DNA from 3 places in the Streptomyces sp. NPDC037100 genome. Region 1 is predicted to be linked to each of the others. Evidence: riboswitches for the same ligand, from Rfam matches in the RefSeq annotation. Region 1 holds a riboswitch; each other region holds the start of a gene.

Region 1 (9,496 bases):
CGGTCCACCCGGACCGTCCAGGAGACCCGGCCCGATCCACCCGGACCGTCCAGGAGACCCGGCCCGATCCACCCGGACCGTCCAGGAGACCCGGCCCGGTTGCCCGCGGGCCTGCCGCCACCGCCGGTCTGCCGGAAGCGGCACCGGCACCCCCGACCGGCCCCGACGCCTTCTTGCATATGATGCGCAAATGCGTGAGTACAGCATCAGAGAAGCCGGGACGGCCGACATCGACGGGGCCCGGGCGGTGATGCTCGACGCCGTGTACCGCGACTTCGGCACGGGCTACGTGCCGCGCTGGCACGCCGACATCATCGATCCGGTGCCGTTCTACGTCACGCCGCCCCGGCACACCCTCCTGGTCGCCGTGGACGAGCGCGACGGGACGGTGGCGGCCACGGCGGCACTGGACGCGCGCGGACCGGCCCATCCGCCGAACCCCCGCTGGCTGGCCGATCGGTTCCCCTCGGGCGAGACGGCACAGCTCCGGCGGGTGTACGTGCGCCCCGAACACCGGCGGCGCGGGCTCGCCCGGCAACTGGTGGACGGCCTCCTGGAGTTCGCCCGGGCCGACGGCGGTTACCGGTCAGCCTACCTGCACACCTACCCGCACTCCCCCGGCGCGATGGGCCTATGGAAGGCGCTGGGCAAGGTGCTGTGCGACGAGCGCGAGGAGATGCCCGGCGGGGGCAGCGGCGTCTTGCACTTCGAAATACCATTCGCTTAACGAAAATGGTATTCATATACACTATGAGAATCCCCCGCCGCCGGCTCACAGCCGGTCTGCTGCTCCTGCCGCTGCTCTCCGGCTGTTTCGCGTCCTCCGGTGACGGCTCCGCCGAGACCTCGGACTCCTCCGGCTCCGAGGACGGCGGACGGCTGCGCGTGGCCCTTGCCTTCCCGCCGACGCAGAACTACTCGCCCTACGGGTACGACGCCTACAACCTGTCCCGGCTGGGTGTCGCCGAGGGGCTGACCCGCCTGGACGCCAACGGCACGGCGGTGCCCGCGCTCGCCGAGTCCTGGAGCAGCGAGAAGGGCGGCGAGAGCTGGCTGTTCACCCTCCGGGACGCGAAGTTCCAGGACGGCGAGGACGTCACCGCCGAAGCCGCCGCCTCCGCCCTCACCCACGCCGCCGCGGCGAAGCCGGCACCCACCGCGATATCCGGCGTGAAGCTGACCGCCGAGGCAGTCGGCGAGAACCGGGTGCGGGTCTCCACCGGCGGAGCCGACCCGGTGCTGCCGCTGCGGCTGACCAACCCCAGCCTCGCGGTGTTCTCCCCGAAGGCCTACGGGAAGAAGGGCACCGTGAACGCGGTCGGCACCGCCACCGGCCCCTTCGAGCTCAGCGAGGTCACCGGTGACCGGTCGGCCGCACTGGACCGTTTCGACGGCTACTGGGGCGGCCGGGCCCAGGCCTCGGGCGTCGACGTCAGGTACGTCTCCGACGGCACGGCCCGCGCCAACGCCCTGCGCACCGGGGACGTCGACATCGCCGAGGCGGTCCCCGTCGCCCAGGCCGCCTCCCTGGGCAAGGGCACCGTCCACGCATCGAACACCGCCCGCAACACCAGCCTGTACCTCAACACCCGGTCCGGCGCCTTCACGAACGCCGGATTGCGGGCCGCCGCGCGTGAGGCGGTCGACGGTGCGACCGTCGCCAAGGGTGTCTACGAGGGGTCGGCCGAACCCGCGCAGGGCATCTACGGACCGGCCCTGACCTGGGCCGCCGGCAAGCGTGTCCAGCCGTCCGGGCGGGCCGCGGCGACCGACCCCGACGGCAAGAGCATCACCATCGGCAGCTACAACGACCGGCCCGAACTGGCGGAGACCGCGCAGGTGCTGCAACAGCAGCTGGAGAAGGCCGGGTTCGAGGTGAAGCTGGAGGTGCGGACGTACGCGCGCCTCGAAGGGGATCTGCTGGACGGGAAGTTCGACGCCGCCGTCGTCGCCCGCAACATGATGACGGACACGGGCGATCCGGTCACCGTGCTCGACAGCGACTTCACCTGCGACGGCTCCTACAACCTGGCGTTCCTGTGCGACCGGGACGTCGACCGGCTCGTCGCGACCGCCCGGGCCGAGTCCGACCCCGCGAAGCGGCAGGACGCGGCCATGAAGGCGGAGGCCGCGATCCTGGGTACCGACGCGGTGATTCCGCTGGTGCACCTGAAGGCCGTCACGGGGATCCGGGCGTCCGTACAGGGCGCTCGACTCGACCCGTACGAGCGGGAGTTCGTCGGCGTGGGGACGCGACCCTGAACGCCAAGACCTCCCTCCTGATCCGGGGTCTCACCACCCTGCGCGTCCTCGCGCGGGGCGGTGGCCCGACGCTGGCGTGGCGGGCCGTGCTCATGACCGCCCTGGTGGCGGCGATCGGCCTGCTGCCGTGGCTGTCGCGGACCGACCCGGCGCTGACCGTCCTCAAGGCCCGCTCCGCCGACCGCGATCCGACACCGCAGACCCTGCGCGCGATCCGCGCCGAACTCGGCCTGGACGACGGGCCATCGGTCCTGCTCGGCCGCTGGTTGAGCGGCCTGCTGCACGGAGACGCGGGCTCGTCCTGGGTGTCCGGCGCCCAGGTGCTGCCGGGTGTCGTGCAGGCGCTCGGCGTGTCACTGCTGCTGATGTGCGGGGCTCTGGTGGTCGCCGCGGGCACGACCGCCGCCGTCTGCGCCCCCACCCTCCGGCTCGGCGCGCGGGGCAGTCTCGGTGCGCGCCGTCCCGGCGGGACGGTGACGGCCGTGCTGGCCTCGCTGCCCGAGTTCCTCGTCGCCTCGGTGCTGGCCTCGGTGATCGCCGTGCAGCTGGGCTGGCTGCCCGCGCTGGGCTGGTACGGCCCGCAGTGGATGGTGCTGCCCTCACTCGCCCTCGGCCTGCCCGCCGGGGCGGTCCTGGGCCGCATGCTCGACGACCTGCTGCCCGGCGCGTTCGCGGAACCCTGGGCCATGGCGGCCGCGGCACGCGGTGTTCCGCCGAGGTCGCTGGCCCGGCAGGCGGTGCGCCGCTGCGTCCCCGGACTTCTGCCGAACCTGGGGCTGTTCGTGGTCGGGCTGACCGGCGGATCGGTCGCCGTCGAGCAGATCTTCGACATCCCGGGCCTCGGCCGGCTCACCCTGCACGCCGCACTCGCCCAGGACCTGCCCGCCCTGCAGACCGGCACACTCGCCCTCGTCCTGCTCGCGGCGGCCGCGGGGCTCCTCGCCCGGATCGCCGCCCGGCTGCTGATCGGACCGGCGCTGCGCGACGGCGCCCTGCAGTCCCTGCACCGGCCCCGGCCCCCCGCGCCCCGGACGCTCCCGCTGCTCTACGGGGGACTGCTCGCCGCCGTCATCGGGGCCGGGCTCCCCCGCGACCCGCTCGCCCTGGACACGCTCGCCCGGCTGCAAGCCCCCTCCGCGGAGCACCCCTTCGGCACGGACGCGCTCGGCCGGGACGTCCTCGCCCGGATCTCCCACGGGGCGGTGACCACCCTCGGCACCGCCCTCGCGGTGAGTGCCGCCGCCCTCGTCGCCGGGCTGCTGCTGGGGCTGCTGCCGAGGCTGTCCGGGCCGCTGGCCGACACGCTCAGCGCCGTACCGCCCGTACTGGCCGGGCTGCTCGTCACCGGCGTCGCCGGGAGCGGCCCCTGGACGCCCGCGCTCGCCGTGGCCGTCGTGGCCTGGTCCCCGCTCGCCGCGCACACCTCTTCCCTGCTGCGGCAGGAGCGTGCGACGACCCATCTGGCCGCCACCCGGGCGCTGGGGGCCGGCCGCTGGTACCTGCTCCGGCACGAACTGCTGCCCGCCGTCGTGCCCCCGGTCGTCCGGCACGCCCTTCTCCGGCTCCCGGGCGTCGCGCTGGGCCTCGCCGCGCTCGGGTTCCTCGGCCTGGGCGCCCAGCCGCCCTCCCCCGAGTGGGGCCTGCTGCTCGCCGAGAACCAGCCCTATGCCGAACGGGCCCCGTGGGCCGTCCTCTTCCCGGCCGCCGTACTCGCCCTGCTCGGGGCACTCGCGGTGACGGCCGCGGGCGGGGTACGGCTGCCCCGGCGGCGCACACGGCCCGCGGGCCCCGCCGCGCCGCCCGTGGATCAGGGCGTGCCGGCGCCGCGACGGCACCCGGAGCTCTCCGACGACCTCCTGACGCCCGTGTCCGCCTCACAGACAGAGGAACGATGACCCACCCCGCCTCCCGGGTGCCGCCCCGTAAGGCCGCCCCCACGATCCGCGCCGGAAGCCACGCCGGCACCTGGCGCCTCATCAGGCAACTGTCGCCGCTGCTGCGGCTGCTGATCCTCACCCAGCTCGCCTTCAACATCGGCTTCTACGCCGTCCTGCCGTTCCTCGCCGAGCATCTCGGCACCGCGATCGGCATGGCGGGCTGGCTGGTCGGGTTCGTGCTCGGGCTGCGTACCTTCAGCCAGCAGGGGCTGTTCGTGGTCGGCGGCTGGCTCGTCGACCGGTTCGGGGTGCGGCCGGTCGTGCTGGCGGGCTGCGGCCTGCGGATCGCCGGGTTCGCATGGCTGGGCTTCGCAAAGACGAGCGGGGCCGTGATCGGTGCGGTGCTGGTGATCGGTTTCGCCGCGGCGCTCTTCTCCCCCGCCGTGGAGTCCGAGGTGGCCCGCCAGGCGGTCGGGTGGGAGGAGGACGGGCACGGCCCGCGCACCCGGGTCCTCGCCCTGTTCAGCGTGGCGGGCCAGGCGGGGGCGTTCGTGGGGCCGTTGCTCGGAGCGCTGCTGCTCGCCGTCGACTTCCGCACCGCGTGTATGGCCGGTGCCGGGGTCTTCGTGCTCGTCCTCGCCGGGCACCTGTGGCTGATGCCGCAGCACATCCCCGGCCGTATCCGCGTCCGGGAGCGGGGCGGGGTCCGAGCCCTGCTGCGCAACCGCCGCTTCCTCGCCCTGTGCTGTGCGTACGGCACCTACCTGCTCGCCTACAACCAGCTGTATCTGGCCCTGCCGGACGAGGTGCAGCGCGCGTCGGGGTCCCAGGCGCCGTTGTCCTGGCTCTTCGCGCTGTCCTCGGTGCTGGTGGTGTTCACCCAGCTGCGCGTGACCGGCTGGGCGGGCGACCGGCTGGATCTGCGCCGCTCCATGACCGCGGGGCTGCTGCTGATCGCGTCCGGTTTCGCGGTCGTGGCCGCGGCCCGCCCCGCCGGCTGGACGGGCACGGCCGGGCTGCTCCCGGCCGCGGGCTTCGTGATCTTGCTCACCGTGGGGCAGATGCTGGTCGTGCCCGCCGCCCGCGCCTGGGTGCCCGACCTCGCCGAGGAGGGCCGGCTCGGGCTCTACATGGGTGCGCTGTCGTCCGTCTCGGGCCTGATCGTCCTGGCCGGCAGCGCCGCCACCGGCCTCCTGCTCGACCTGGGCCTGCCGGCCGCCGTGCCGTGGCTGGTCCTGGCGGCCGTGCCGGCCCTGGCGGTGGCCCTGTTGCCGCACCGGGAAAAGCGTACGGGCGCGGCGGCCTGACACCCTGCCGGCCTCCCGCGGCAACCGGGCGCCGGGAGTGTCACCCCGGCGGGCGACTCCTTCGCTCCGGGATTTCCGTGCCGGGGCCCTCCGGGGACAGCGCCGCGGAGATCGGCGGTCGTGCCGCGCCAGTATCCTGGGTCGGCTGCGGCACCCCTCATCAATCCTCGTGCACAAGCGGGGAGTTCGGCGTCCTGCGGCGACGACCTTCCCCTATGCGTGAGACGAGGACGAGTGCTGCTAGCGGGCCGCTACCGGCTGGATGTGGAGATCGGGCGCGGTGGAATGGGAGAGGTCTGGCGCGCGTACGACGAGACGCTCGCCAGAGCGGTGGCCCTCAAGCTGCTGCTGCCCCAGGACACCGACGCCACGGCGGCCTCCCGGTTCCGTCTGGAGGCTCAGACCGCCGGACGGCTCAACCACCCCAACGTGGTCGGTGTGCTGGACTTCGGTGAGTACGACGACCGGCTGTACCTGGTGATGGAACTGGTCGAGGGCGACAGTCTCGCCGGGGTGCTGACCGCCTCCGGCGCGCTGCCCGCCGAGCGGGTGGCCCTGCTCGCCGCGCAGGCGTCCGCGGGGCTCGCCGCCGCGCACGCGCAGGGCATCGTGCACCGGGACGTCAAGCCCGCCAACCTGCTGCTGGACGCGGCCGGCACGCTGAAGATCGGGGACTTCGGCATCGCGCGGTTCCTCGACGACCCCGGCGCCGCGCTCACCGCCACCGGCCAGATCATCGGCACCGGCCTCTACCTCGCGCCCGAGCGGGCCCTGGGCAAGCCAGCGGGGCCCGCCTCCGACATGTACTCCCTCGGCTGCGTGCTCTACCAGCTCCTCAGCGGACGCCCGCCGTTCCAGGCCGACACCGCCGTCGCCCTGCTCCACCAGCACCTGGACTCCGCTCCCGTGCCGCCTCGCGAGCTCGGTGTCGCCGGACTTCCGCCGGCGTTCGAGAACTTCCTCCTCGGTCTGCTCGCCAAGCAGCCCGAGGACCGTCCCACCGCCCAGCAGGCCGCCGAGTGGTTCGCCGGGGGCGCCTGGCGGGGCCTGCCCGAGCCGCTGCCGGAGGTCTCGCCGCCGCTGCGGCCGAACACCGCCTCCGCGGCGATGCCCGCGAGGCCGGGACCGTACGCGACCGCCGAGACCGGCAGCCCGACCACGTACGCGCTGCCCGCCACCACGGGCCATCGCACCGCCGCCCGGGCGGCCCAGGCGGGGCGTTCGGGCCGCTCGCGCGGGCGCGACGGTCGCGGGAACCGGTCGAAGCTGGCCGCGACGGCCGCCGCCGCGGCACTGTTCATCGCCGCGATGCTCATCGGCATGCGCTGGTTCTCGCCCGACACGACCACGGAGGGCACGGAACCCGACGCGTCCCCGAGCGCGAGCAGCCCCGCCGCCACGCCGTCCGCCGACTCCGCCACGTCCGACTCCTCCGATCCGCAGGCCGACCCGGCTGGCGGCCCGGCGGGCGGCCCCGCGGGCGGCCCGGGGGCAGCCGACACGCCGGCCACGGGCACCGTGGCCGATGTCACTCCGTCCCCACCGCCCCCTGCCCCGACACCTTCCGCATCCGCGCCGGGCGCCGCGACACCGACGGAGGAAGCGGTCGACGGCGGCCCGGAGCAGCCGAAGCCGGAGAAGCCGCGCCAGGCCGGGGAAGACGGGGGGAGCGACGCCGGCGGGGACGACGGTAACGAGGACTGACACGGCCCGGACGTCACGCGGCGGGAGCCTGCGTGGAGAAGCGTGGACCAGCCGGGGGATGCGCCGGTGTGCGAACGGGCGCCCCCTCGCGCGCCCCTTGGGTGGCTTGTCATCGCCCTTACCCCGGCCTTATTGTCACCAGGCCTTGGTGAACGGGAAATCCGGTGTGATGCCGGTGCGGCCCTCGCCACTGTGAATCGGGAAGTCCGGCTCCAGCCCTCACGGGCAGCCACTGGGTCCTCGTGACCCGGGAAGGCGGAGTCCGGGCGGTGGTACCCGTCAGCCAGGAGACCGGCCAAGGCGCGTCAACCATCCACGAGGTGCTGGAGAGGGTCTGCTGAGCCATGCACATAGCCGAGGGTTTCCTTCCTCCGGCGCACGCGGTCGCCTGGGGTGTCGCGTCGGCGCCGTTCGTCGTCCACGGGGTCCGGTCGCTCACCCGTGAAGTGCGCGAGCACCCCGAGAGCACTCTGCTCCTCGGTGCGTCCGGTGCCTTCACGTTCGTCCTGTCCGCCCTGAAACTGCCGTCCGTCACCGGAAGTTGCTCACACCCCACCGGCACGGGCCTCGGAGCCATCTTGTTCCGGCCGCCCATCATGGCGGTGCTGGGCACCATCACCCTGCTGTTCCAGGCGCTGCTGCTGGCGCACGGCGGCCTGACCACGCTCGGCGCCAACGTCTTCTCCATGGCGATCGTCGGGCCCTGGGCCGGATACGCCGTCTACAAGCTGCTGCGGCGCTCCAACGCGCCGCTGATGGTGGCGGTGTTCTTCGGCGCCTTCGTCGCCGACCTGTCCACCTACTGCGTGACCAGCGTGCAGCTGGCGCTCGCGTTCCCCGACCCGGGCAGTGGATTCCTGGGCGCGCTCGGCAAGTTCGGTTCCATCTTCGCCGTCACGCAGATCCCGCTCGCGGTGAGCGAGGGCCTGCTGACCGTGCTCGTGATGCGGCTGCTGGTGCAGTCCAGCAAGGGCGAACTGACCCGGCTGGGCGTGCTCCTCGCCAAGAAGCAGACCCGGACCGAGACCGAGGCGGTGGCCCGATGAGCAGGAACACGAAGATCAACCTGGTGCTGCTGCTCGCCGTGGCCGCGCTCGCCGTGCTGCCCCTGGCACTCGGCCTCGGCGACCACAAGAAGGAGCCGTTCACGGGATCCGACGGCGAGGCCGAGACGGCGATCACCGAGCTGAAGCCGGACTACGAGCCGTGGTTCTCGCCGCTGTACGAACCGCCCTCCGGTGAGATCGAGTCGGCGCTGTTCTCCCTCCAGGCGGCCCTCGGCGCCGGGGTCCTCGCCTACTACTTCGGCCTGCGCCGGGGACGTCGGCAGGGCGAGCGGCGGGCGCTGGAACGGGAGTCCGACAGCACGCTCGCCGGCACCGCCGGGAAGTCCACCGCGGAACAGGACTGAGCCCGGGTGCTGCCGATCGACGCGGCGGCGCACAGCAGTCGCTGGCGCCGCCGCCATCCCGTGGACAAGGCCGTGCTCGGACTGGGTCTCACCGTGCTCGCGATCTCCCTGCCGCCCTGGCCGGGCGCGGCCCTGGTCCTCCTGACGGCCGTGGTCGTGCTGCTGGGTCCGGCCGGGGTGCCCCGGCGTCGGCTGTGGCGGGCCTACCGGGTGCCGCTGGGCTTCTGCGTGACCGGCGCGCTCACGCTGCTCGTCCAGGTGGGCGGACCAGGGGGGTTCGTCTCCCTCGCCGCCGACGGGCCGCTCCGGGCCGGGGAGTTGCTGCTGCGCACCTCGGCGGCCTCCCTGGGGGTGCTGCTGTTCGCCTTCACCACGCCCATGTCCGACCTGCTGCCCCGACTGGTCCGGGCCGGAGTCCCCGCGGCGGTCGTCGACGTCGCGCTCGTGACGTACCGGATGAGCTTCCTGCTGCTGGACTCGATGCGGCGCATCCGGGAGGCCCAGGCGGCCCGGCTCGGGCACACCGGCCGGGCCGCGGAGTGGCGTTCCCTGGCCGGGCTCGGCGCCACCGCGTTCGTCCGGGCCTTCGACCGGGCCGGCCGGCTCCAGGCCGGGCTCGCCGGGCGGGGCTACGACGGCACCCTGCGAGTCCTGGTGCCCGAGGCCCGGGTCTCCGTCCGCTTCACGGCGGCCAGTTGCGCGCTGCTCGTCGCGCTGGCCGTCCTCACCCTCGTACTGGAAAGGCCGCTGACATGAGCGAGCCCGCCCTCGTCGCCCTGCGGGGCGCGTCCTTCGCCTACGAGGACGGCCCGGCCGTGCTCAGCGGCCTCGACTTCGAGATCCACGAGGGCCGCGCGCTGGCGCTGCTCGGCCGCAACGGCAGCGGCAAGACCACGCTGATGCGGCTGCTCAGCGGCGGCCTGAAACCGCACGAG
Region 2 (9,496 bases), on a different contig from region 1:
TGTACACCGCGCTGGCCGAGGTCTACGACGTCCGTCTCGCGGAGGCCGAGGAGACCATCGAGACGTCGCTGGCGACCCCGCGCGAGGCCGGTCTGCTGGGCACCGACGTCGGGCTGCCGATGCTGATGCTCTCCCGGCACTCACTGGACCGGGACGGCCGGCCGGTGGAGTGGGTGCGGTCGGTCTACCGGGGGGACCGGTACAAGTTCGTGGCCCGGCTGAAGCGGCCTGCCGAGTAACCCCACCGCAGGGCTTCCGTCGCTTCTGACGCCTGGTTTCGGTTGGGTACCGCATTGCGGACGAGGGGTTCCGTTCCCGCCTCACCCTGACCTAGGGTGCCTGCGCCACAGGTGATCACCAAGGGGACGGAGCCGCCTGATGTCGCAAGCCCCGGAAGCCAGCAGAGGGCCGGTGGTGACGCCTGTGCGCGTCGTCATCGCCGTCTGCCTCATAGCGCCCTTCGTGGCCATGCTGTGGGTCGGCTCGTACGCGAAGACCGACCCGGCCTTCATCGGCATCCCGTTCTTCTACTGGTACCAGATGGCCTGGGTGCTGATCTCCACCGCTCTGACGATGATCGCCTACAAGCTGTGGCAGCGTGACCAGCGCGCCCGCTCGGCCGCGAAGGGCGGTGCGTCGCAGTGAAGGACGGCGTGAACGGCGTCGCGCTCGGCGTCTTCATCTTCTTCTTCCTGGCCGTGACGGTCATGGGCTTCCTGGCCGCGCGCTGGCGCAAGGCCGAGAACGAGCACAGTCTGGACGAATGGGGCCTGGGCGGCCGCTCGTTCGGCACCTGGATCACCTGGTTCCTGCTGGGCGGCGACCTGTACACGGCGTACACCTTCGTCGCCGTGCCGGCGGCGATCTACGCCGCGGGCGCGGCCGGCTTCTTCGCCGTGCCCTACACGATCCTGGTGTACCCGCTGATCTTCACCTTCCTCCCCCGCCTGTGGTCGGTCTCCCACAAGCACGGGTACGTCACCACGTCCGACTTCGTGCGCGGCCGCTTCGGCTCGAAGGGGCTGTCGCTGGCGGTGGCGTTGACGGGCATCCTGGCGACGATGCCGTACATCGCGCTCCAACTGGTCGGCATCCAGGCCGTGCTGGACGTGATGGGCGTCGGCGGCGGCGAGAACACCAACTGGTTCATCAAGGACCTGCCGCTGCTGATCGCGTTCGGCGTGCTGGCGGCGTACACGTACTCCTCGGGCCTGCGGGCCCCCGCGCTCATCGCGTTCGTGAAGGACACGCTGATCTACATCGTCATCGCGGTGGCGATCATCTACATCCCGATCAAGCTGGGCGGCTTCGACGAGATCTTCGCCAAGGCCGGCGAGGCGTACAGCCAGACCAACCCGGCGACGGGTGCGCCGCGCGGTGCGCTGACGCCGGCCGAGCCGGGCCAGTGGACGTACGCCACGCTGGCGCTGGGCTCCGCCCTCGCGCTCTTCATGTACCCGCACTCCATCACGGCGACGCTGTCCTCGAAGAGCCGTGAGGTGATCCGCCGCAACACCACGATCCTGCCGCTGTACTCGCTGATGCTGGGTCTGCTGGCGTTGCTCGGGTTCATGGCGATCGCGGCCGGCATCAAGGTGCAGAACGGGCAGCTGGCGATCCCGCAGCTGTTCGAGACGATGTTCCCCGACTGGTTCGCGGGCGTGGCGTTCGCGGCGATCGGCATCGGCGCGCTGGTGCCGGCGGCCATCATGTCCATCGCGGCCGCGAACCTCTTCACCCGCAACATCTACAAGGACTTCATCAAGCCGGACGCCACACCGGCACAGGAGACCAAGGTCTCCAAGCTGGTCTCCCTGCTGGTGAAGGTCGGCGCCCTGGCCTTCGTCCTCACCATGGACAAGACGGTCGCCATCAACTTCCAGCTGCTGGGCGGCATCTGGATCCTGCAGACCTTCCCGGCCCTGGTCGGCGGCCTGTTCACCCGCTGGTTCCACCGCTGGGCCCTGCTCGCGGGCTGGGCGGTCGGCATGATCTACGGCACGGTCGCCGCGTACGGCGTCGCCTCCCCGACCCAGAAGCACTTCGGCGGCTCCGCGAAGGAGATCCCGGGCATCGGGGAGATCGGCTACATCGGCCTCACGGCGTTCGTCCTGAACGTGGTGGTGACGGTGGTCCTGACCTTCGTCCTGAAGGCCCTGAAGGCCCCCGACGGCATCGACGAGACCAAGCCGGAGGACTACACGGCGGACGCGGGCGACCCCGGTGTCCAGGTGGAGCTCCCGCCTGCCACCGCCGGTTCCGCGCACTGACCTCAGGGGCGCGGGGCTGTATCACCATGCGGCTCCGCCGCGTGGGCGCGAACAACCACACGACGCCCGCAGCGGGCCGCCGAGATCACTCACAACGGCGGCCCGCTGTCGTACACACTCACCGCATGGACATCCTGATCCGCCGTGCGGGGCCCACCGAGTACGGAGCCCTCGGCGACCTCACGGCCCGGGCCTACCTCGACGACGGCCTGCTCGACTTCGGCGAGAGCGACCAGTACCTGCACGTGCTGCGGGACGTCGCCGCACGGGCGGCCTGTGCGGAGGTCCTGGCCGCACTCAGGGACGGCCGCGTGCTCGGCGGCGTCACCTTCGTCCCGTCCGGCGGCCCCATGGCCGACATAGCGGGCCCCGGAGAGGCCGAGATCCGTATGCTGGCCGTCGCGCACGCAGCCCGCGGACAGGGCGTCGGCGAGGCCCTCGTGCGCTCCTGCGTCGACCGGGCGCGGGCCACCCCGGGCTGCCGGAGCGTCGTGCTGTCGACACAACCCACCATGCACGCGGCCCACCGCATCTACGAACGGCTGGGCTTCGCCCGCACACCCGAGCGCGACTGGAACCCCCTCCCGGAGCTGACGGACATCACTCTTCTCACCTATGAGTTGACGCTCTGAAACCAGCACGACACAACATCTGGGGGTGCCGCCCGAACCCGGCACAAGATGTATGCTCATGCTCGCTGTCGCCGCAGGGGAATCCGGTGCGAATCCGGAACTGTCCCGCAACGGTGTACTTGTGCATGTCTGTTCCCGGAACCACTCCGTTCCGGGAACCGCCCCGCACAGGAGTCAGTCCGAGGACCTGCCGACAGCGCGCCCGGCCACCCGGCCGGTGTGCCCTGACGTCCGGGCCTCGTGGAATGGGCCGGTGGACGCGACGCCCCGTGCGCTCGCGTGCTGCTGCCTGCCCTCGACGAGGCCCCCGTGCCGAGCGAGGGAGAGCCCCACGTGACCATCGCGCCAGCCGAACCGGTCTCAGCCGCCGAAGAAGAGCACGACGCCCCCGGTGCCGCGCTGCTGCGGACCCTGACCGAGCTGACCGCCGACCTCCCCGACGCCGATCCCGGCCGGGTCGCCGCCGCCGCGATGCGCGGCCGCTCCGCGCAGGCGGACGAGCGGGAGTTGCGGGAGCTGGCGACGGAGGCCGCGGCCGGTCTGATCTCCGAGGACCCCGCCTACTCCCGGCTGGCCGCCCGGCTGCTGACCATCGGCATCCGCGAAGAGGCCGCCTCGCAGGGCGTCACGTCCTTCACCGAGTCCGTAGCGGTCGGCCACCGCGAGGGCCTCATCGCCGACCGGACCGCCGAGTTCGTGCGCGTCCACGCCGCCCGTCTCGACGCGCTGATCGACCGGGCGGCCGACGACCGCTTCGGCTACTTCGGCCTGCGCACGCTGCACAGCCGCTACCTGCTGCGGCACCCGTACACCCGCAAGGTCGTCGAGACGCCCCAGCACTTCATGCTGCGGGTCGCGAGCGGCCTCGCCGAGGACGACACCACGCGCGCCCTGGACGAGGTCGCGGCGCTCTACGGGCTCATGAGCCGCCTCGACTACCTCCCCTCCTCCCCCACCCTGTTCAACTCCGGCACCCGGCACCCCCAGATGTCGTCCTGCTACCTCCTCGACTCCCCCAAGGACGAGCTGGACTCGATCTACGACCGGTACCACCAGGTGGCCCGGCTGTCGAAGCACGCCGGCGGCATCGGACTGGCGTACTCCCGCATCCGGGCCCGCGGTTCGCTGATCCGCGGCACGAACGGCCACTCCAACGGCATCGTCCCGTTCCTGAAGACCCTGGACGCCTCGGTCGCCGCCGTGAACCAGGGCGGCCGGCGCAAGGGCGCGGCCGCGGTCTACCTGGAGACCTGGCACTCCGACATCGAGGAGTTCCTGGAGCTGCGCGACAACACCGGCGAGGACGCCCGCCGTACGCACAACCTGAACCTCGCGCACTGGGTGCCGGACGAGTTCATGCGGCGCGTGAACGCCGACGCCGACTGGTCGCTGTTCTCCCCCTCGGACGTGCCCGAACTGGTCGACCTGTGGGGCGAGGAGTTCGACACCGCGTACCGGGCGGCCGAGGCACAGGGCCTGGCGAAGAAGACCCTGCCCGCCCGCGAGCTGTACGGCCGCATGATGCGCACCCTGGCGCAGACCGGCAACGGCTGGATGACCTTCAAGGACGCCGCCAACCGCACCGCCAACCAGACGGCCGAGCCGGGCCACGTCGTGCACTCCTCCAACCTCTGCACGGAGATCCTGGAGGTCACCAGCGACGGGGAGACGGCGGTCTGCAACCTCGGTTCGGTGAACCTCGGCGCGTTCGTGGCCGGCGGCGACATCGACTGGGAGCGGCTGGACGAGACCGTCCGCACGGCCGTCACGTTCCTCGACCGGGTCGTGGACATCAACTTCTACCCGACCGAGCAGGCGGGCCGCTCCAACGCCCGCTGGCGTCCGGTCGGCCTCGGCGCGATGGGCCTGCAGGACGTCTTCTTCCAGCTGCGCCTGCCCTTCGACTCGCCCGAGGCCAAGGCCCTGTCCACCCGCATCGCCGAGCGCATCATGCTCGCCGCCTACGAGGCCTCAGCCGACCTCGCCGAGCGCAACGGACCGCTGCCGGCCTGGGAGAAGACCCGTACGGCCCGGGGTGTGCTGCACCCCGACCACTACGACGTCCAGCTCACCTGGCCGGAGCGCTGGGCGGCCCTGCGCGAGCGGGTCGCCACGACCGGCATGCGCAACTCGCTGCTCCTCGCCATCGCGCCCACGGCGACCATCGCCTCCATCGCGGGCGTGTACGAGTGCATCGAGCCGCAGGTGTCCAACCTGTTCAAGCGCGAGACGCTGTCGGGTGAGTTCCTCCAGGTCAACTCCTACCTGGTGGACGAGCTGAAGCGGCTCGGCGTGTGGGACGCCCGCAGCCGTGAGGCCCTGCGCGAGGCGAACGGCTCGGTGCAGGACTTCACCTGGATTCCCGAGGACGTCCGGGCCCTCTACCGCACGGCGTGGGAGATCCCCCAGCGCGGCCTGATCGACATGGCGGCGGCCAGGACCCCGTTCCTGGACCAGTCCCAGTCTCTGAACCTCTTCCTGGAGACGCCTACCATCGGCAAGCTCTCCTCGATGTACGCCTATGCCTGGAAGTCCGGGCTGAAGACGACGTACTACCTGCGCTCGCGCCCGGCGACCCGCATCGCCCGCGCCGCACAGGCCACTGTTCCCGCGCAGGCCACCCCGGACCCCGACGCGGTCGCGTGCTCCCTGGAAAACCCCGAGTCCTGCGAGGCCTGCCAGTAATTCCCACCCGCCACCCGACCGCCACCCCTGGAGGACGGCGCTTCGCGCCGACTGCTATGACTCAGAACCTTCTCGACCCCGGCTTCGAGCTCACCCTTCGTCCCATGCGCTACCCGGACTTCTACGAGCGCTACCGGGACGCCATCAAGAACACCTGGACCGTGGAGGAGGTCGACCTCCACTCGGACGTCGCCGACCTGGCCAAGCTGTCACCGGCGGAGCAGCACCTGATCGGCCGGCTGGTCGCCTTCTTCGCGACGGGGGACTCGATCGTCGCGAACAACCTGGTGCTGACGCTGTACAAGCACATCAACTCCCCCGAGGCGCGGCTGTACCTGAGCCGTCAGCTCTTCGAGGAGGCCGTGCACGTCCAGTTCTATCTGACGCTGCTGGACACCTATCTGCCCGACCCGGAGGACCGCGCCGCGGCCTTCGCGGCGGTGGAGAACATCCCGTCCATCCGCGAGAAGGCCTCGTTCTGCTTCAAGTGGATGGACTCGGTCGACAAGCTCGACCGGCTGGAGAGCCAGGCCGACCGCCGTCGCTTCCTGCTCAACCTGATCTGCTTCGCCGCGTGCATCGAGGGCCTGTTCTTCTACGGCGCCTTCGCGTACGTCTACTGGTTCCGCAGCCGGGGCCTGCTGCACGGCCTCGCCACCGGCACCAACTGGGTGTTCCGAGACGAGACGATGCACATGTCCTTCGCCTTCGACGTGGTCGACACCGTCCGCAAGGAGGAGCCGGAGCTGTTCGACGACCGGCTTCAGCAGGAGGTGACGGACATGCTCCGGGAGGCCGTGGAGGCCGAGCTGCAGTTCGCGCGCGACCTGTGCGGTGACGGTCTCCCGGGCATGAACACCGAGTCGATGCGGCAGTACCTGGAGTGCGTGGCGGACCAGCGGCTGACCCGCCTCGGCTTCGCTCCGGTGTACGGCTCCGAGAACCCCTTCTCCTTCATGGAGCTCCAGGGGGTTCAGGAGTTGACCAACTTCTTCGAGCGGCGGCCCTCGGCGTACCAGGTGGCGGTGGAGGGCACCGTCGACCTGGACGAGGACTTCTGAGCCGGCACCTCTTCGCGGGCCTCCTGCGCCTCCCTGATCTGACGGTCGATGCGCCTCTCGCGCACCAGGCCGATCACGGACGGGAGGATCAGGAGGACCAGGATCCCGAAGGTGGCGGTCAGTCCGATCAGTGCTTCTGTCTGGTTCGTGTTCATGGACACCACTGTCGCGCTGATGACTCCTTACCGTCAGTGGCAGTACTGCCGTAGACCCTCGAATTACTGCCAACGGCGAGGCACACTGGATCCATGCTGCAGAACGTGGCCGTCGCCCTCCTCGACGGCGTGAACCCCTTCGAACTCGGTGTGGTGTGCGAGGTCTTCGGCACCGACCGAAGCGACGAAGGCCTGCCGGTGTACGACTTCGCCGTCGCCTCGGCCGAGGGCCCGGTGCTGCGGATGAACTCGGGCTTCTCGCTCCAGGTCGAGCACGGCCTGGAGCGGCTGGAGACGGCCGACCTGATCGCCGTACCGGCCGGGCAGAGCTACGCGCACCGGGACTTCCCGCCGGAACTGCTGGACGCCCTGCGCCGTGCGGTCGACCGCGGCGCCCGGGTGCTGAGCGTCTGTTCCGGTGTCTTCGTGCTGGCCGCGGCCGGGCTGCTGGACGGCCGCCGCTGTGCCACGCACTGGAAGCACGCCCAGGACCTCGCCCGGCAGTACCCGCGGGTGGTCGTGGAGCAGGACGTGCTCTACGTCGACGAGGACCCCGTGATCACCTCCGCCGGCACGGCCGCCGGGATCGACGCCTGCCTCCACCTGGTACGCAAGGAGCAGGGCACCGAGGTCGCCAACAAGATCGCCCGCCGCATGGTGGTCCCGCCGCACCGCGACGGCGGCCAGGCCCAGTACATCGAGCGCCCGCTGCCGCTCCCCGAGGCCGACACGATCGGTGAGGTGCTGGCGTGGATGGAGCGGCACCTGGACGAGGAGGTCACCGTCGAGCAGCTGGCCGCCCGCGCCCACATGTCCCCGCGGACCTTCGCCCGCCGCTTCCAGCAGGAGACGGGTACGACTCCCTACCGCTGGATCCTGCGCCAGCGCGTGCTGCTGGCCCAGCGGCTGCTGGAGGCGACGGACGAGACCATGGACGCGATCGCCGGCCGAACAGGGTTCGGGAACGCGGCCACACTGCGCCACCACTTCGTCCGGTCGATCGGGACCACCCCGAACGCATACCGGCGCACGTTCAGAGGCCCCGAAGCGGCCTGAGGCGCGGCTCGGTCACCGTGCGACCGGCCGCACCAGCAGGTCGTGCGGCCGGAGCGTGATGCCCACCCGCGTGGCGTCCTTCGACCCCGCCACCTGCTCGAAGCGGTACCTGGTGGCCAGCGCCGCCGTGATCAACGTCAGCATGGCCATCGAGAAGTGGTCGCTCGGGCACTTGCGGTTGCCCACGCTGAAGGGGCTCATGGCGTGCTTCGGGATGTCCTTGACCCGGTCCGGAAGCCAGCGGTCCGGGTCGAACTCCAGGTTTCGCTCGTACGACCTCGGGTCGCGCTGGATCGCGTAGGGGCTGTAGATGATGTCCGCCCCGGACGGAATACGGTATCCACCGAGTTCCGTGTCCCGCACCGCCCGGCGCGTCAGAATCCACACGGCAGGCCTCAAACGCAGGCACTCGATCACGACATTGTTGGTGTGTCTGAGTCCTCGGACGTCTGCGAATGCCACCGGGCTCCCACCGGTGACGGCTTGCACTTCGTCGCGCACCCGATCGGCGTGTTCGGGGTGCTCCGCGAGCATATGCAACAGCCACATGATCGTGGAGGCGATGGTTTCGCTGCCGGGAGTGAGGATCGCGACGACCTGATCGTGGATCTCCTGTTCCCCGATCGGGTCGCCATTGTCGTCCTTCGCCTCCAGCAATGCCGTCAGCAAATCGTCCGGCTTTCGACCGGATGCCCGGCGCTCGGCGACGATCTCATCGACCAGGAGATGCAAATCGGCCAATGCCCGGTTGAATTCGCGGTTGGCCGGGAGCGGCAGTTTGTAGAGCGGCCCGAGCGGGACCACCATCCGTCGGTACATCCCCCGGAAGACGGTGGCGAGGGCGACGCACAGCCGCTCGGCCCGCTCGTCCATGTACTCGCCGCGCAGCAGGCAGCGGGCCGCGACGCGCACGGCCACCCGGAAGGACTCGGAGGTGCAGTCGATCGTCTCGCCGGGCTTCCAGCGCTCGGTGAGCGCGTGGGCCTCCTCTTCCATGATCGGGCCGTAGGCGGGGATGGCGTCGAGCCGGAAGGCGGGCTGGATGGTGCGCCGCTGACGCCGGTGCCGCGGGCCGTTCGCCGTGGCCACGCCCTCCTCGCCGAGCAGGCCCTCCAGGGACTCCCACAGCGGCCCGGCGATGATGAAGTCGTTGCTCAGCGCCAGGGCGCCGGTCAGGGCCGGGGTGGTGACCGCGTACACCGTCTTCGGCCCGAGCTTCAGCCGCACGACGTCGCCGTGGTCGCGCAGCCGGGACATGAAGGCCAGCGGGTCCCGCGCCAGCTTCCAGCCGTGCCCGAGGGCCGGGACACCACCGCCCGCCCGGGGCGGCTCCCGCAGCTCCACGGCCGGCGGGGTTTCGGGCTTCACGGACTCGACGGTCATTTCTCACCTGCCGCTTCGTTGTTGACGTACGGGGGCGTGGACCGGTCGTCCCAGCTGTCGACCATGTACCGGCCGGATTCGTGGTGGAACCAGTAGACGGAACTGAACCAGTTCCGCATATTGCTCAGACAGGCCCGTGCGGCGGCGCTCAGTTCCTTTCCCCGCACGGTGCCGTCGGCGAGGTCGTCGGCGAACGACAAGGCTTCCTGCTCGGCATCGAGGAAATCGGTGATGCTTTTCTCGACCCGGCGCCG
Region 3 (9,496 bases), on a different contig from region 1:
ACCCGGTGGGCGATCTCGGCCGCCAGTTCCACGTCGTGCGTGGCCAGCACGATGGCGTGCCCCTCGGCGGCCAGCGCGCGCAGCACCGCCACCAGCCGGGCCTTCGCCGCGTAGTCCAGGCCCCGGGTCGGCTCGTCCAGCAGGAGCAGCGGCGGCCGGGCGGTCAGCACCACGGCCAGGGCGAGAGCGAGCCGCTGCCCCTCGGAGAGGTCTCGGGGATGGGCGCCGTCGGTGACGCCGGGCAGCAGCTCGGTGACCAGGGCCCGGCAGGTGCCGGCGGCTGCGCCCGCGTCCCTGTCGGCCGCCGCGCACTCGGCGGCGACCGTGTCGGCGCAGAGCAGGTCGCGGGGCTCCTGGGGGACCAGGCCGACCTTGCGGACGAGGTCCTTCGGGGCGGTGCGGTGGGGTGTGGCTTCGCCGAGGCGGACGGTTCCGGAGCTGGGCTTGACGAGGCCGACCAGGGCGCCCAGCAGGGTGGATTTTCCGGCGCCGTTGCGGCCCATGAGGGCGATGGTCTCGCCGGGGGTGACGGTGAGGTCGATGTGGCTCAGGGCTGTGATGCGGTCGCGGGTGACCGAGAGGGCTCGTGCCTCGCCTATGGGGGTGGCGGGTGCGGATCGTCCGCGGGGGCGGGCTGCCTGTGGCTTGTCGCGCGGTTCCCCGCGCCCCTGAGGAGGGACGTCCTGCAGCTCTTGCTTCAGCTCCCCTGCCCTGCGCCGGGCGTCGCGGACCGTCAGTGGCAGGGGGGTCCAGCCCGCCAGGCGGCCCAGGGCCACCACCGGCGGGTACACCGGGGACACGGCCATCACCTCGGCCGGGGGGCCCAGGATCGGGGCGGCGCCCGGCCCGGGCAGGAGGACGATCTGGTCGGCGTACTGGATGACGCGTTCCAGGCGGTGTTCGGCCATGAGGACCGTCGTACCGAGGTCGTGGACGAGCCGCTGGAGGACGGCCAGCACTTCCTCGGCGGCTGCCGGGTCGAGCGCGGAGGTCGGCTCGTCCAGGACGAGGACGCTCGGGTGCGGGGTGAGGACCGAGCCGATCGCGACGCGCTGCTGCTGGCCGCCGGAGAGGGTGGCGATGGGGCGGTCCCGCAGGTCGGCGAGGCCGAGCAGGTCGAGCGTCTCCTCGACGCGGCGGCGCATCACGTCCGGGGCGAGGCCCAGCGACTCCATGCCGTAGGCGAGTTCGTCCTCGACGGTGTCGGTGACGAAGTGCGAGAGCGGGTCCTGGCCCACCGTGCCCACGATGTCGGCCAGTTCGCGCGGCTTGTGGGTGCGGGTGTCACGGCCGGCGACCGTGACCCGGCCGCGCAGGGTGCCGCCGGTGAAGTGCGGGACGAGTCCGCTGACCGCGCCCAGGACCGTGGACTTGCCCACGCCGGACGGGCCGGCCAGCAGGACGAGTTCGCCTTCCGGCACTTCGAAGTCGATGCCCTGGACGGTGGGTCCGTCGGCCCCGTCGTAGGTCACGGAGACGTCCTCGAAGCGGATCACGACGGCTCCTTGGGGTCGGGGGCGACGAACGCCGGCAGCAGGCCGAGGAGTACGGCAGCGGCCGGCCAGAGGGGGAGGGCGGGGGCGACCAGTGGCACCACGCCCGGGTGCAGGGCGGCGGGGTCGCGGGCCGCGGCGAGGGCGAGCAGGGCCGCGACCGCGACGCCGGAGCCGACGACCAGCCAGGCGCGCACGTCCCAGCGGTCCGGGCGGTAGCGGGTGCGGAGGGACCGGCGGCCGCCGAGTTTGAGGCCTGCGAGGGCGGCCGTGAGACCCGCGAGGAGGACGGGGAAGCCGTAGCCGGCGCCCTCGGCCGTGAGCAGGCCGTACGTTCCCGCGCAGACGCCCAGCAGGCCGCCGAGGGTGAGGGCGGCGGTGGTACGGCGTACGGCGGGCGGGACCTGGGCGGTACGGCCGTAGCCGCGGGCGTCCATCGCGGCGGCCAGGGAGACCGAGCGCTCCAGCGCGCCCTCCAGGACGGGGAGCCCCACCTGCAGCAGGCCCCTGATGCCCCTGTCCGGGCGGCCGCGCAGGCGGCGCGCGGCGCGCAGGCGCTGGACGTCGGCGATGAGGCTCGGGGCGAAGGTGAGGGCGACGACGACCGCGACACCCATCTCGTACAGGGCGCCCGGCAGGGACTTCAGCAGGCGCGAGGGGTTGGCGAGGGCGTTCGCGGCGCCGACGCAGATGAGGAGCGTGGCCAGTCTCAGTCCGTCGTACAGGGCGAACGTGAGGGCCTCCGCGGTCACCTCGCCGCCGAGGCGGATGCCCTGGGCCCAGGCGGGGAGGGGCAGCTCGGGGAGGGTGAGGAGGGTGTGCGTCCCTGGGATGGGGGAGCCGAGGACGGTCGCGAAGACGAGACGGATGAGGATCACGGCGAGGGCGAGTTTGACGAAGGCACCGTAGGAGCGGGACCAGGGGGTGTCGGGGCGGCGGCTGGCCACGACGTAGGCGGAGACGGTGATGAGGAGGCCGAGGAGGAGGGGGTTGGTGGTGCGGGTGGCCGCGGTGCCGAGGGCGAGCGCCCAGAGCCACCAGGCTCCGGGGTGCAGTTGGGCACGGCGTCGGCGCCCGGGCCGGAATGGGTGCGCGACCCGGCGCTGCGGGGTGCCGCCTGCGCCCACCCTCCTCCAGGCTCGCGACTTCTCCCCCAAGTTCCCGGCTTCGCTCGAGCAGGGGGGACCCCCATGAGCAGGCGGGACCCCCACCGCCCCAGCGGCACGACTGCCCGCAGGCCGGGCGGGACGGCTACCCACGCCGTCGTACCTGCCAGATCGCCGCGCCGCCCAGGAGCGCCACCACGGCGATACCCGCCACCAGGCCGAGGGACGGGCCGTCGTCCGACGTGGTCCTCTTCTCCGCTGCCGGCTGCTGCTTCTTCTCCTGGCTCTGCCGGACCTGTTCGCCGCAGCCCTTCTGCGGATAGCCCGAGATCGCGCACAGCAGGGCGTTGGTGTCGTAGCGCAGCGGCTTGGCGACTGCCGCCAGGGCCTCGGCCGTCGTCGCGTCGGGGGAGACCCGGGCGCAGGCCGTGCGGGCGGCGGGCGGGGTTTCACCCTCGGGCGCGTCCGACGGGGTACCGAAGTCGAGGACCAGGGCCACTCGCTTGCTGCCGTCGCGCGCGGGCGTCTTCGCGCAGATCGTCGCGAAGTCGGCCGTCCCGCGCGGCCGGGCCGCGTCATCGGAGTCCTCGCTCACCGCGAAGCGGAAGCCCTGGACGTCACCGTCCGAGGGGCGGGCCAGGGACGGGCCCTGGGTGGCGTAGACCCAGCGGCCGGCGTCGCGCTCCCAGAACGACCAGTACCGGTATCCGGCGGCCCGGGCCTGGCCCGCGCCCGCGCACAGCAGGAGCGAGGCCAGGAGGAGGAGAAGGCCCCGGCGGATCACAGCTGCTGCTGCTTCTTGCGGCCGGTGAACAGGAAGCCGATGCCGATTCCGGCGACCAGGCAGATGCCGACGTACCACCAGACCCCGAAGAAGTCCGAGCCGGAGTCCTCCTGCTCGTCCGAGGCCTTGGTCTGCTCGGCGGTCTGCGGGGCGGGGCCCGTCGCGTTGAGCTGCTTGACGAGGTCCGCGCCGCCGAAGTCGCGCGGGTTCGTGCCGGTCGCGTGGGCGGCGAGGATCAGCTGGGCGTAGGCCGCGGGACCGCTCTGCGCGGCCCAGGACGCGGAGTTCTTCTCCAGCCACCGCACGGACTTCTCGGCCTGCGTGGTCTCACCCGATGCGGCGAGCGCGACGACCGCGTCGGCGGTGTTGCCGTAGTCGGGCTGGGGCTCGGCACCGGCCAGGGCGGACATGAGATGCCCGTCGTCCTTGGCGAGGGCGGTGGTGAGGTAGGCGGCCCCGTTGGCCGCGGCCTGCTCCGGCGTCCCGGCCTTCTCGCAGGTCGCGTCGGACTTCTTGCCGGGCTCGACGACCATGCCCTTGCCCAGGGAGCCGAGCACACCGGCTGCGGTGGCGTCCGCGTTGGCGGCGAGCTTGCCCTTCTTGTCCGGCTGGAAGGCGAAGGCGCCGTCGCCGTCCCCGCCGCAGGGCAGGGCGAGCTTCAGCATCGCGTCGTAGGGGGACTTGCCGCCCTTCTCGACCTGGTCCGGCTTCTCGCCCGCGGCGGCCAGCGCGCCCACGACGACCGACGTCGAGTTGGTGTCGCTGGCACCGCCGGGTGAGTAACCCCAGCCGCCGTCCTTGTTCTGGACGGACTTCAGCCAGTCGACGGCCTTGCCGGTGGCGTCGTCGTGCCCGCCGAGCGCGGTCAGGGCCTGGACGGCGGCGGACGTGGCGTTGGTGTCCCGCATGGTCTTGGCGTCGCACGCGGTGGTGGGATCGGGGCGGTACGAGGCGAAGGAGCCGTCCGCGCACTGCTGACGCGCCAGCCACCGCACGGACTTCACCGCCGGCTTCACGCCCACCGTGTCCTGCGCGAGCAGCGCGAGGGACTGTCGCCAGACCCCGTCGTACTTCGGGTCGGTGCCGCCGTACAGGGCGGAGGGGAACGCCTGGGAGGGCGACGGGGACGGGGCGGCGGCGGCCGGGGTGGCGGCGCCGATCACGGCGACGGCGGCCAGGACCGCGGCGCTGCGGCGGACGTTCATGATCGGCGGGTGCCTCTCCCTGTGGGGGAGCCGGGCAGCGCGGGGCACCCCCCGGCGGCTCGGCTCCGTATACCTCGACGGTGCCGCGCACCGGCACTCTGCCGGGCACGCGAGCCGGTCACGAAACCGTACGGGGCGATCCGGCTCACCGCCCGGGTGGGGCGGATCACGGTTGCGGGTCAGCGCCGGAATTGCACCGGCTTCCCCCCGTACGGTGTGATGACGACCCGCTTACTGTACCTGGGCGGGGAGGACCGGCCGAGGGGCCATGGAGGGCTTCGCCCTGCGTCGGCGGGGGGTGCGGCCTCGGGGAGGGCTCGTCACCCCGTCTCAAGGTGGGCCCGGTGTGGTCTCGTTCGGCATGGCGGCCGACAGCGCGCGGCCGGCAGCCGAACCCCGCGGGGGAAGGCAACCGCGTCATGGCCCGGAGCGCGGGCCGCTGCCGACGGGTGGGACCTGCGGCTGCGGCCCGCGCCTGCCTGCTCGGTCAGCTGTCGAACCTCGACGGCCGGCGTCAGTCGGTGCAGGTTCCGTTGCACTGGTACAAGCCCAGGAAGCCGCAGCCCGATGTCGTGCTGCAGAAGCAGCACTGGCAGCGTGGGCCTTCCCACACGGTGCACCACTGCGAGGTGGTGCTGCAGTTACAGGTGGCCTGCACCCCGGCCCCCGCTTTGCCTCGAGCGGCCGGAGCGGCGTCGACGGGCCCGAGAGTCACCAGGAGCGCGGCGCTGTCGGCCATGCCGAACGCTTCCTTCGCTGCCACCTCCACGGCGGAGATGCGGCTCTGCAGCTTCGAACCCTTCTGCGGCTCGCCGCCGACGAAGCTGGCCTCGGAGCCCGCCAGGTCCAACGCCTCCTGCACGACCCGTTTCTGTTGCGCGGTCAGCGCCGGATGCGCGTCCTGGAACCGCTTCAGGTGTTCGGTCCACACCCGGCTGCGCTCGGCCGGGGAAAGCTCCACCAGTACGGCCTGACGGACAGCCGAGGGCAGCGGCGCGATGGCCGCGTACGTGCGCGGTAACGCGTTGCGGTGTGCGGCTACCCAGGACCGGGCCTCTGTCTGCGCGGAGCGCGCGAATGCCGGGGTCTGCCCCGCCATCGTCATCCCGACCGCTGTACTGACGCCGCCCGCCAGCAGCAGGAAGCGCTTGCGGCTCACGCCTGAGCGGTCCTGCTCCGCAGCACCGTCCGCGGTGGTCAGTGGCCGCCCGGTGCGGGCCGCACGACGCAGTTCGCCCAGGGCCACGAGTACGCGGCCGGTCGCCCGCAGTCCGAGTCGCCGCACCAGCGGCGGAGTCATACGGGGTCCTGTCCAGGCGCGTACCGCGCCGTCAGCCACCCGCAACAGGGTCGGCGCCCACACGGGTTCGGCGCCCATCGCCTCCTCGCGCCACCGCCGTACGTCCGCGTCGGTCAGCGGCAACACCTCCAGCTTGCCTCCGCTGGCCCGGGCGACGGCGGACGACACCGTGGTGCATGTCCCGCAGGATGAGTCGAACGCCAGGATCCAACGTGTCGTGATCTGCATTCCCTGCCCTCCGTTGGCTGCGTCTGAGGCAGTTGCCGCCACGATGCGACCAGGACGCCGCGCGGGTGCCGACCATGCCGGTGGCAGGCAGCCTCAGCAGCAGGGTCACACGATGGTGTCGATCAGGCTGAACTGGGGCAACAGCCGCATTCGGACAGCGATAACTGTGTCGTGCCCTTCTACTGGTGGACAGGTGGATTCAAGTCGTTTTCTGTTCGGTGACCCAGTGCGTTTCCGTGGCCTGACGATGCCTTCATCCGACTGCTCACCCTGCGGGGACCGGTGGTGCGGGGAAAGCCGTATCTTCGGCGGTGCGTATGACGAGTCTCCGGAGGGCCGACCGAGGCACTGCGCCGCCGGGGTGCCGACGACGGGCCGGGACGAAGTCGAACTCCTGCATTCCGCAGCGGAGTTGATCCTCTCCAGGGCGCAGAACGGCTAACGTGGGGCTTTCCGACCACACACGCAGGAGCGTCCATGACCGACCCGGTGGAGAACTCCGAGCAGGAGCCGTTCCCCAAGATCGACACCTCGGTGCCGCACTCGGCCCGGATCTGGAACTACTGGCTGGGCGGCAAGGACAACTACGAGGTCGACCGGGTCGCCGGTGACGCGTTCCGCGAGGTGTTCCCCGGTATCGAGACCGGGGCCCGCGCCGCCCGTTACTTCCTCGCCCGCGCCGTGCGCCACCTGGCCGCAGAAGAGGGCATCCGCCAGTTCCTGGACATCGGCACCGGCCTGCCCAACGTGGACAACACCCACCAGATCGCCCAGCGGGTGGCGCCGGAGAGCCGGATCGTCTACGTCGACAACGACCCACTGGTGCTGGCCCACGCCCGCGCCCTGCTCACCAGCACGGCGGAAGGCGTCACCAACTACGTGGACGCCGATCTGCGCGAGCCCGACACCATCGTCCGGGAAGCCGCGAAGACGCTCGACTTCGACCAGCCCGTCGCCCTCATGCTGATGGGCATCCTGGGCCACATCGAGGACCACGAGGAGGCCCGCTCGATCGTCCGGCGGCTGGTGGACGCCCTGCCCCCCGGCAGCTACCTGGTGCAGTACGACTCCACCGACACCAGCGAGGACTACGTCCGGGCCATCCAGACGTACAACGACGGCGGTTCGATCCCGTACATCCTCCGCAGCCCCGAGCAGATCGCCCGCTACTTCGACGGTCTGGAGCTGCTCGAACCGGGCGTGGCGTCCTGCTCGCGCTGGCGTCCCGACGCGGCGGCCCTGGGCCTGCCGGCCGAGGTGCACCAGTACGGCGGCGTCGCACGCAAGAACTGAGCCCTCGGGTCTGAGCCCTCGGGTCTGAGCCCTCGGGTCTGCTCCCTCGGGTCTGAGCCCTCGGGTCTGCTCCCTCGGGTCTGAGCCCTCGGGTCTGAGCCCTCGGGTCTGAGCCCTCGGGTCTGCTCCCTCGGGTCTGCTCCCTCGGGTCTGCTCCCTCAGGTCTGCTCCCTCAGGTCTGGGCCGTCGAGTCTGAGCCGTCAGGTCTCCTGAAGGATGCGGTGCAGGATGGTCGGAGTCTCGTCGGGCGACTCGGCTTCTACCACCAGCCGGTTCATCGCGTCCCAGTAGCACTCGATGTCGGCCGGCCGGTCGGGGTAGAGGGCGCCGGTGAGCTGCTCCAGGTAGACCACGTCGGGCAACTGTCCACCGGGCAGGCGCAGAATGGTGGCCGGACCCACCTCCGCGGCGTGTGCGCCGGTGGTCAACGGCAGGATCTGCACCGTGACGTGCGGCAGCCGGCAGCTCTCGATGAGATGCCTGAGCTGCTCCCGCATCACGCGGATGCCGCCCACGGGGCGACGCAGCGCCGCCTCGTCGATCACGGCCCACAGCCGGGTCGCCGGCTGTCGGCGCAGGATCCGCTGGCGGTCCATCCGCAGGGCGACCCGGCGGTCGGTCTCCGTCGCGCCGGCGTCCGGGTGCGCGAGCCGGACGGCCGCACGCGCGTAGTCGGCGGTCTGCAGCAGGCCGGGGACGCGCTGGACGCGGAAGCAGCGGATGACATCCGCCGCCTGTTCGGCCCCGAGGTAGGTCTGCATCCACGTCGGCACGACATCGCTGTAGGACCGCCACCAGGCGGGGGTGTTGGCCTGCTCGGCCAGCGCCATCAACGTGGCGCGCTCGGCCTCGTCCGTGACGCCGTAGAGGGTGAGCAGATCGGCGACGTCACGCAGTTTGAAGCCGTGGCGGCCGGCTTCCATCCGGCTGATCTTGGAGGAGGAGGACCGGATGACATGCCCCGCTTCCGCCCGGCCGATGCCCCGCTCCTCCCGCAGCCCGCGCAGCCGGGCGCCCAGGGCCAGCCGCGGCACCATGGGCCCGGCGCACCCGCCGTCCAGGACTCCGCTGCCGGTCGTCGTGCGTGCGGCTTTGTCGGTGCCCATGGGCGCCTCTCCCGGTGCGAGCGTTGCTTCCGACCATCCTAGGGGCGCTCCGCATCGTCAAGGGCCCTATGCCGAGGGCAGGTTCGGACGCGCGGCTCGGACACGGTGTGGGTTCCCCGAGGGAAGGTGGAGGGTGCGCGAGGCGAGCCGGCCGGTCCCGTCCGTCCGGCGGAACGGGTGCCGTCCCGACCTGGACTTCACACCGCCACGTACGTCACCGGCTCGCTCCCCGGCACCGCCTCCGCCCGTCCCAGCTTCACCAGCCGCCGCAGGTGCGCCTCGGCCTCGGACACGGCGATGGTGCGGGAGCCGTACGGGATCCGGTCCCAGGGGCGGTTCCACTCCATGCGTTCGGCGAGCTGCCAGGGGGTGAGGGGCTCGGCGAGCAGGGCCAGCAGGTCGGCCAGGCGGGACTCGTGGTGGGCGAGCAGTGCGCCGACGCGGGCGGTGGCGTCGGAGAACGGGTGCTGGTGGGCCGGGAGGATCTCGGCGGGGGCCAGTCGGCCGACGCGTTCGAGGGAGTCGAGGTAGTCGCCGAGGGGGTCTGTGATGGTGGCGTCGTCCGGGTCCTCGTAGAGGCCGATGTGCGGGGTGATCCCGGGCAGCAGGTGGTCGCCGGAGAACAGGCGGCCGTGGCCGGGGAGTTGTACGGGGTGGGCCTCTTCGAGGTGGAGGCAGACATGGCCGGGCGTGTGACCCGGGGTCCAGATCGCGCGCAGCCGGCGGCCGGGGAGGTCGAGGAGTTCGCCGGGGACGATGTCGCGGTCGGGCAGGGCGGGGGAGAGGCCGGGCAGGGCGCGGCGGCCGGGCCTGCGCAGGGGGGCGAGGTGCTCCTCGGGCGCGCCGGCCGCGGTGAGTTTGGCCGCCATGTACGTGAACCAGTGCTCGGGACGGGCCTCGCGGGTCCGCCGTACGACCGCGGTGTCCGCCGCGTGCATCGCGATCCAGGCGCCCGACGCCCGACGGACCCGGCTGGACAGG

What was found. A riboswitch is a leader RNA that binds a small molecule or an ion and turns the genes downstream of it on or off. The one in region 1 is predicted to bind cobalamin.
Region 2: it holds a riboswitch for cobalamin, as region 1 does, so the genes downstream of both, ACZ7EG_RS05990 (ribonucleoside-diphosphate reductase subunit alpha) here and ACZ7EG_RS34070 (energy-coupling factor ABC transporter permease) in region 1, are expected to answer to the same signal.
Region 3: it holds a riboswitch for cobalamin, as region 1 does, so the genes downstream of both, ACZ7EG_RS01165 (prenyltransferase/squalene oxidase repeat-containing protein) here and ACZ7EG_RS34070 (energy-coupling factor ABC transporter permease) in region 1, are expected to answer to the same signal.

Annotation. Positions count from the first base shown of each region.
Region 1 covers NZ_JBVJSX010000013.1:175,303-184,798, forward strand. The annotation lists gene ACZ7EG_RS34045 (GNAT family N-acetyltransferase) at 191-727, shown strand; gene ACZ7EG_RS34050 (ABC transporter substrate-binding protein) at 751-2,262, shown strand; gene ACZ7EG_RS34055 (ABC transporter permease subunit) at 2,355-4,157, shown strand; gene ACZ7EG_RS34060 (MDR family MFS transporter) at 4,154-5,446, shown strand; gene ACZ7EG_RS34065 (serine/threonine-protein kinase) at 5,681-7,150, shown strand; cobalamin riboswitch at 7,280-7,464, shown strand; gene ACZ7EG_RS34070 (energy-coupling factor ABC transporter permease) at 7,495-8,196, shown strand; gene ACZ7EG_RS34075 (energy-coupling factor ABC transporter substrate-binding protein) at 8,193-8,561, shown strand; gene cbiQ (cobalt ECF transporter T component CbiQ) at 8,568-9,317, shown strand; gene ACZ7EG_RS34085 (energy-coupling factor ABC transporter ATP-binding protein) at 9,314-9,496, shown strand, end outside.
Region 2 covers NZ_JBVJSX010000002.1:185,081-194,576, forward strand. The annotation lists gene ACZ7EG_RS05970 (GntR family transcriptional regulator) at 1-239, shown strand, start outside; gene ACZ7EG_RS05975 (DUF3311 domain-containing protein) at 379-645, shown strand; gene mctP (monocarboxylate uptake permease MctP) at 642-2,270, shown strand; gene ACZ7EG_RS05985 (GNAT family N-acetyltransferase) at 2,396-2,902, shown strand; cobalamin riboswitch at 2,955-3,111, shown strand; gene ACZ7EG_RS05990 (ribonucleoside-diphosphate reductase subunit alpha) at 3,236-5,587, shown strand; gene ACZ7EG_RS05995 (ribonucleotide-diphosphate reductase subunit beta) at 5,644-6,648, shown strand; gene ACZ7EG_RS06000 (hypothetical protein) at 6,561-6,803, opposite strand; gene ACZ7EG_RS06005 (GlxA family transcriptional regulator) at 6,897-7,859, shown strand; gene ACZ7EG_RS06010 (bifunctional albaflavenone monooxygenase/terpene synthase) at 7,872-9,242, opposite strand; gene cyc1 (epi-isozizaene synthase) at 9,239-9,496, opposite strand, start outside.
Region 3 covers NZ_JBVJSX010000001.1:241,632-251,127, reverse strand. The annotation lists gene ACZ7EG_RS01180 (ABC transporter ATP-binding protein) at 1-1,496, opposite strand, end outside; gene ACZ7EG_RS01175 (energy-coupling factor transporter transmembrane component T) at 1,493-2,620, opposite strand; gene ACZ7EG_RS01170 (SCO2322 family protein) at 2,745-3,383, opposite strand; gene ACZ7EG_RS01165 (prenyltransferase/squalene oxidase repeat-containing protein) at 3,380-4,588, opposite strand; adenosylcobalamin-variant (AdoCbl-variant) riboswitch at 4,714-4,804, opposite strand; gene ACZ7EG_RS01160 (bacteriocin fulvocin C-related protein) at 5,103-6,116, opposite strand; gene ACZ7EG_RS01155 (SAM-dependent methyltransferase) at 6,594-7,409, shown strand; gene ACZ7EG_RS01150 (helix-turn-helix domain-containing protein) at 7,610-8,515, opposite strand; gene ACZ7EG_RS01145 (MBL fold metallo-hydrolase) at 8,713-9,496, opposite strand, start outside.